Regions from separate parts of the Pseudomonas sp. SDO52101_S400 genome, predicted to be linked through region 2. Evidence: predicted binding sites of a transcription regulator. Region 2 holds the regulator's gene; the other holds the start of a gene.
What was found. Region 2 encodes sigma-54, which starts transcription at its own class of promoters, with help from an activator protein. Its sites were predicted from a motif close to ANTGGCATNNANNTTGCTNT; they were not measured.
Positions count from the first base shown of each region.

Region 1 (3,405 bases), on a different contig from region 2:
GTCGTTTGAGTGTTCATAAGAGTTAAAAAGCAAGCGCCGTGCCGTTTAGCAATGAATGTGCGTCGCAACAACACTTGGCGTTGGTGTAGGAGTCTGGGCATGGCTGGTGTAATGGATTCGGTGAACCAGCGCACGCAACTGGTGGGGCAGAATCGCCTGGAGCTGTTGTTGTTCCGTCTCGACGGCCAGCAGCTCTACGGGATCAACGTGTTCAAGGTTCGGGAAGTGCTGCAGTGCCCGCAACTGACGCTGATGCCCAAGTCCAGTCCTGTCGTGTGCGGGGTGGCGAATATCCGGGGGGCGACCATTCCGATCCTTGATCTGGCAATGGCAACCGGTTCCGGGGCGTTGAAAGACAAGAACAGTCCGTTTGTGATCATCACGGAATACAACACCAAGACCCAGGGTTTCCTGGTGCGCTCGGTGGAACGTATCGTCAACATGAACTGGGAAGAGATCCATCCGCCACCCAAGGGGACCGGTCGCGATCATTACCTGACTGCTGTGACTCGGGTGGACAATCAGTTAGTCGAAATCATCGACGTCGAAAAGGTGCTGGCGGAAGTCGCACCGACACCGGAAGCGATTTCGGTCGGCGTGGTGGATGTCGAGACCCAGAGCAAGGCGCTGTCTCTGCGGGTGCTGACGGTCGATGACTCGTCGGTGGCGCGCAAGCAGGTGACGCGTTGCCTGCAGACGGTTGGTGTCGAAGTGGTGGCGCTGAACGACGGCAAGCAGGCGCTGGATTACCTGCGTAAGCTGGTCGATGAGGGCAAGAAGCCGGAAGAAGAGTTCCTGATGATGATCTCCGACATCGAGATGCCGGAGATGGACGGGTACACCCTGACGGCTGAAATCCGCAGCGACCCTCGCATGCAAAAGCTTCATATCATCCTGCATACTTCGTTGTCGGGTGTGTTCAACCAGGCGATGGTCAAGAAGGTCGGTGCCGATGACTTCCTGGCCAAATTCCGTCCTGATGACCTGGCATCCCGGGTAGTCGACCGGATCAAAGCAGCAGATATCAGCTAGGGACTTTTCGTCCCCGGCGATCAACACGATTTAAGAGGCGGCATCATTTGTCTACGGGTAATTTGGATTTCGAACAGTTCCGGGTCTTCCTGGAAAAAGCCTGTGGCATTTTGCTCGGTGAAAACAAGCAGTACCTGGTCTCGAGCCGTCTCAACAAACTGATGGAGCAGCAAGGCATCAAGTCCCTGGGTGAGCTGGTACAGCGCATCCAGACCCAGCCGCGCAGCGGTTTGCGCGAGCAGGTGGTCGATGCCATGACGACCAACGAGACCCTGTGGTTTCGCGACACCTATCCGTTTGAAGTCTTGAAGAACAAGGTGCTGCCCGAGGCGATCAAGGCGGCTCCCAACCAGCGTCTGCGGATCTGGTCGGCGGCCTGTTCGTCGGGTCAGGAACCCTATTCGCTGTCGATGTCGATCGACGAGTTCGAACGGACCAACATCGGTCAGTTGAAGATGGGCGTACAGATCGTTGCCACGGATCTGTCCGGCAGCATGCTGACCAACTGCAAGACCGGCGAGTACGACAGCCTGGCGATCGGTCGCGGTTTGTCCGCTGATCGTCTGCAACGCTACTTCGACCCGAAAGGGCCGGGGCGCTGGGTGATCAAGGCACCGATCAAGAACCGGGTGGAGTTCCGCTCGTTCAACTTGCTCGACAGCTACGCAAGCCTTGGCAAGTTCGACATCGTGTTCTGCCGCAACGTGCTGATCTACTTCTCCGCCGAGGTGAAGAAAGACATCCTGTTGCGCATTCACAGCACGCTGAAGCCGGGCGGTTATCTGTTCCTCGGCGCTTCCGAAGCGCTGAACGGTTTGCCGGATCATTACCAGATGGTCCAGTGCAGCCCGGGGATCATTTACCAGGCGAAGTGACTGGCACCGGCAACACAAAAAACGGGAGTCCTCAGGGGCTCCCGTTTTTTTATGCCTGACGGTTTTCGCGGTGACGGCAAGCGGCAGAAAAGCGGCATCCGGCGGAAACCCGTTGCCGCTTTTCTGGCATTGCCGCCTTGCCGATCCCCTGCAAAGCCCCGGAATCCGGGGCTTTTTAAAACTGGCACGACGCTTGCTATAACCCTGTTACGAAAAACCCGGTCACCTGAAGGTTCCCGACATGAGCATCAGCTTCGATAAAGCGCTCGGAATTCATGAAAAAGCCCTGGGCTTCCGCGCCCAGCGTGCCGAAGTCCTGGCCAACAACATCGCCAACGCCGACACCCCGAACTACAAGGCTCGGGATCTGGATTTCTCCAAAGTGCTCGAAGCACAGAGCCAGAAGAACGCCAACGGCACCATCGCCCTGAACATGACCAACAGCCGTCACATCGAAGCTGAAGGCCTGGGCAATGGCGACGAGTCGCTGATGTATCGCACGCCGATGCAACCATCGATCGACCAGAACACCGTTGACGCACAGCTGGAACAGTCGAACTACGCGGAAAACGCTGTCGGCTTCCAGGCCAGCTTCACGCTGCTCAACAGCAAATTCAAAGGGCTGGTGTCAGCCCTGCGCGGAGAGTAATCCATGTCCCTGTCCAGCGTTTTCAACATTGCCGGCAGCGGCATGAGCGCACAGACCACGCGTTTGAACACCGTGGCTTCGAACATCGCCAACGCCGAAACCGTCTCGTCGAGCATCGACCAGACCTATCGCGCCCGTCACCCGGTGTTCGCCACCATGTTCCAGGGCGGCCAGAGCGGCGGCAGCAACTCGCTGTTCCAGAACCAGGACGCTGCAGGCCAGGGCGTACAGGTGCTCGGCGTGGTCGAAGACCAGAGCAATCTCGAGGCGCGTTACGAGCCGAACCATCCGGCTGCCGACGCCAAGGGCTACGTCTACTACCCGAACGTCAACGTGGTGGAAGAAATGGCCGACATGATTTCCGCGAGCCGGTCCTTCCAGACCAACGCCGAAATGATGAACACCGCCAAAACCATGATGCAGAAGGTGCTGACCCTCGGTCAGTGATAAGGGGCGACTGCCATGAGTGTTACCGATACCACCAGCAGCCTGACGATGAACGACATACTGGCCAACTCTTCGAAGAAGACCAGTAGCACGACCACCGGCGGCATCGCTTCGGCTACCAACAGCGCCACCGGCGGCCAGGCCCTGGGCAAGGATGCGTTCCTGCAATTGCTGGTAACCCAGCTGAAAAACCAGAACCCTCTCGACCCGCAGGACAACAGTGCATTCGTTGCCCAGCTCGCGCAGTTCAGCAGCCTCGAGGGGATCACCACCCTCAACAGCACCGTGAGTTCGCTGGCCGGCAACTACAACTCGTCGCAAGCCTTGCAGGCTTCGTCGCTGGTTGGCCGTAACGTGATCGTGCAGACCAACTCGGTCCAGCTCGACGATCCGAGCAAAGGC
Region 1 is NZ_JBSVWF010000059.1:19,755-23,159, forward strand. Features, by position in the region: gene flgA (flagellar basal body P-ring formation chaperone FlgA) at 1-17, opposite strand, end outside; gene ACW9HX_RS24070 (chemotaxis protein CheV) at 100-1,032, shown strand; gene cheR (protein-glutamate O-methyltransferase CheR) at 1,080-1,907, shown strand; gene flgB (flagellar basal body rod protein FlgB) at 2,149-2,556, shown strand; gene flgC (flagellar basal body rod protein FlgC) at 2,560-3,003, shown strand; gene flgD (flagellar hook assembly protein FlgD) at 3,019-3,405, shown strand, end outside.
Region 1: flgB (flagellar basal body rod protein FlgB) is a predicted target of sigma-54. The motif match lies at 2,088-2,107, and genes of this name have one in related genera.

Region 2 (3,405 bases):
AACCGATGCACGGCCGCGCCAAGGCCGGTATCGGCTATCTGCCGCAGGAAGCCTCGATCTTCCGCAAGCTGTCGGTGGCCGACAACATCATGGCCATCCTCGAGACCCGCCAGGAGCTCGACAAGGCCGGACGTCGCAAGGAGCTGGAAAGCCTGCTGCAGGAATTCCACATCAGCCATATCCGCGACAACCTCGGCATGAGCCTGTCCGGTGGCGAGCGTCGCCGGGTGGAAATCGCCCGCGCACTGGCCACCGCGCCGAAATTCATCCTGCTCGACGAACCGTTCGCCGGTGTCGACCCGATCTCCGTGGGCGACATCAAGCAGATCATCCACCACCTCAAGGCCAAGGGCATCGGTGTACTGATCACCGACCACAACGTCCGCGAGACGCTGGATATCTGCGAAACGGCCTACATCGTCAATGACGGCCAACTGATCGCCGAAGGCGATTCCGCGACCATCCTCGCCAACGATCTGGTGAAGGAAGTGTATCTGGGTCACGAGTTCCGCCTCTAAGCGCGACAGCATTCGACCAGCCGTCCGGGTGCTGTAACGTTGAAGCGCATTTTTATACGCTTTTATTGTTACAGCGCTCTAGGCAAACACGACAGTTTCAGGCATATAATTTGCTTAAGTTTGGCGCTCCGGCGCCCTGTAGTGGATGGCGCATAGCGCCGGCGAATAAGGTGTTAAGCCCCTGCCATGAAACCATCGCTAGTCTTGAGAATGGGCCAGCAGCTGACGATGACACCGCAGCTGCAACAGGCCATCCGCCTGCTCCAATTGTCGACCCTGGATCTGCAACAGGAAATCCAGGAGGCTCTGGAATCCAATCCGATGCTCGAACGCCAGGAAGACGGCGACGACTTCGACAACTCCGATCCCATGGCCGACAACGCCGAACAGAAGCCCAACACCGAGATTCCGGAACCGTCCTATCAGGAGACCGCGCCGACGGTCGACAATCTTGAAGAAGGCGAGTGGAACGAGCGAATCCCCAACGAACTGCCCGTGGATACGGCTTGGGAAGACGTCTACCAGACCAGTGCCAGCAGCCTGCCAAGCAGCGATGACGACGAGTGGGATTTCACCACCCGAACTTCCGCTGGCGAGAGCCTGCAAAGCCACCTGCTGTGGCAACTGAACCTGGCGCCGATGTCCGACACCGATCGCCTGATCGCCGTCACCCTGATCGACTGCATCAACAATCAGGGCTACCTCGACGAAACCCTCGAAGAAATCCTCGACGCCTTCGATCCGGAACTCGACATCGAGCTGGACGAGATCGAAGCCGTCCTGCATCGCATCCAGCAATTCGAACCCGCCGGCATAGGCGCACGCAATCTGGGCGAATGCCTGCTGCTGCAATTGCGCCAGCTGTCGGCCAAGACTCCTTGGCTGGCCGAAGCCAAGCGTCTGGTTACCGATTACATCGACCTGCTCGGCAGCCGCGACTACAGCCAGCTGATGCGACGCATGAAGCTCAAGGAAGATGAACTGCGCCAGGTCATCGAACTGGTACAGAGCCTCAACCCGCGCCCCGGCTCGCAGATCGAATCCACCGAAGCCGAATACGTGGTGCCTGACGTGATCGTGCGCAAGGACAACGAGCGCTGGCTGGTCGAGCTGAACCAGGAATCGGTGCCGCGCCTGCGGGTCAACGCCCAGTACGCCGGCTTCGTGCGCCGCGCCGACACCAGCGCCGACAACACCTTCATGCGCAATCAGTTGCAGGAAGCACGCTGGTTCATCAAGAGCCTGCAGAGCCGCAACGAAACCCTGATGAAAGTGGCCACCCAGATCGTCGAGCATCAGCGCGGCTTTCTGGAGTACGGCGACGAAGCCATGAAACCGTTGGTACTGCACGACATCGCCGAAGCGGTGGGCATGCACGAGTCGACGATTTCCCGGGTAACCACACAGAAATTCATGCATACCCCCCGGGGCATCTATGAACTGAAATACTTTTTCTCCAGCCACGTCAGCACCTCCGAAGGCGGCGAATGCTCGTCCACGGCGATCCGCGCGATCATCAAGAAACTGGTTGCCGCGGAAAATCAGAAAAAGCCGTTGAGTGACAGCAAGATCGCTGGTTTACTGGAGGCACAAGGCATTCAGGTGGCTCGCCGCACCGTCGCCAAGTACCGCGAATCCCTCGGGATCGCGCCTTCGAGCGAACGCAAGCGGTTGATGTAAGCCACGTTACAGCGTTCCAGTGGCAGGCTCTTCGGCCTGCCGCTTTATGCACTGGCAACGAAGGAGAAGCTGTATGCAAGTCAACATCAGTGGACACCAACTGGAAGTTACCCAACCTCTCCGTGAATACGTTGAGCAAAAGCTCAAGAGGCTTGAGGGACATTTCGACAAGATCACCAACGTGCAAGTCACGATGTGCGTCGAAAAGCTGAAGCAGAAAATCGAAGCCACGCTGCATATTCCCGGCAACGAGGTCGTCGCAAACGCGGAACATACCGATATGTACGCAGCGATCGACGCGCTGACCGACAAGCTTGATAAACAACTCAAAAAGCATAAGGAAAAGACCCAGAGCCTGCTTCAGGGCGCTACCGGTCGATAACCCCCACCCCCATGATCCGACTTGAAAGCATCCTGACCCCCGGCCGTTCCCTCGTGAACGTGCCGGGCGGCAGCAAAAAGAAAGCCCTCGAACAAATTGCCAACCTGATCGCCCGGGAAGTACCGGATCTGGAGATGCAAGATGTCTTCGAGGCGCTGATTGCCCGTGAAAAACTCGGCTCGACCGGTTTTGGCAACGGCATCGCCATCCCCCACTGCCGCCTGAAGGGCTGCGAAGCGCCCATCAGTGCCTTGATGCATCTGGAAGCCCCAATCGATTTCGACGCCATCGATGGCGCACCGGTCGACCTGCTGTTCGTGTTGCTGGTCCCGGAAGCTGCCACCGATGCACACCTGGAACTGCTGCGCCAGATCGCCAGCATGCTCGATCGCAAGGACGTACGCGAAAAGCTGCGTCGCGCCACCACCAACGAAGCCTTGTATCAGGTTGTCCTGGACGAGCAAAACGGGCACTAAACATGCGCTTGATCATCGTCAGTGGCCGCTCCGGCTCGGGCAAAAGTACTGCCCTGGATGTCCTCGAGGACAACGGCTACTACTGCATCGACAATCTGCCGGCCGGTCTGCTGCCGGAACTGGCGGAACGCGCACTGGTTCATACGGAACTGTCTCAGCCACTGGTCGCGGTATCGATCGATGCGCGCAATCTGCCCAGTCATCTCTCGCGCTTTCCGGAGTTGCTTGAAGAGGTCCGCAGCCGGCACATCCAGTGCGATGTCCTGTATCTGGATGCCGATGAAGAAACCTTGCTCAAGCGTTTTTCGGAAACCCGTCGCCGCCACCCTCTGAGCAGCGCCAATCGTTC
Region 2 is NZ_JBSVWF010000005.1:155,569-158,973, reverse strand. Features, by position in the region: gene lptB (LPS export ABC transporter ATP-binding protein) at 1-518, shown strand, start outside; gene ACW9HX_RS03955 (RNA polymerase factor sigma-54) at 705-2,198, shown strand; gene hpf (ribosome hibernation-promoting factor, HPF/YfiA family) at 2,272-2,580, shown strand; gene ptsN (PTS IIA-like nitrogen regulatory protein PtsN) at 2,592-3,056, shown strand; gene rapZ (RNase adapter RapZ) at 3,059-3,405, shown strand, end outside.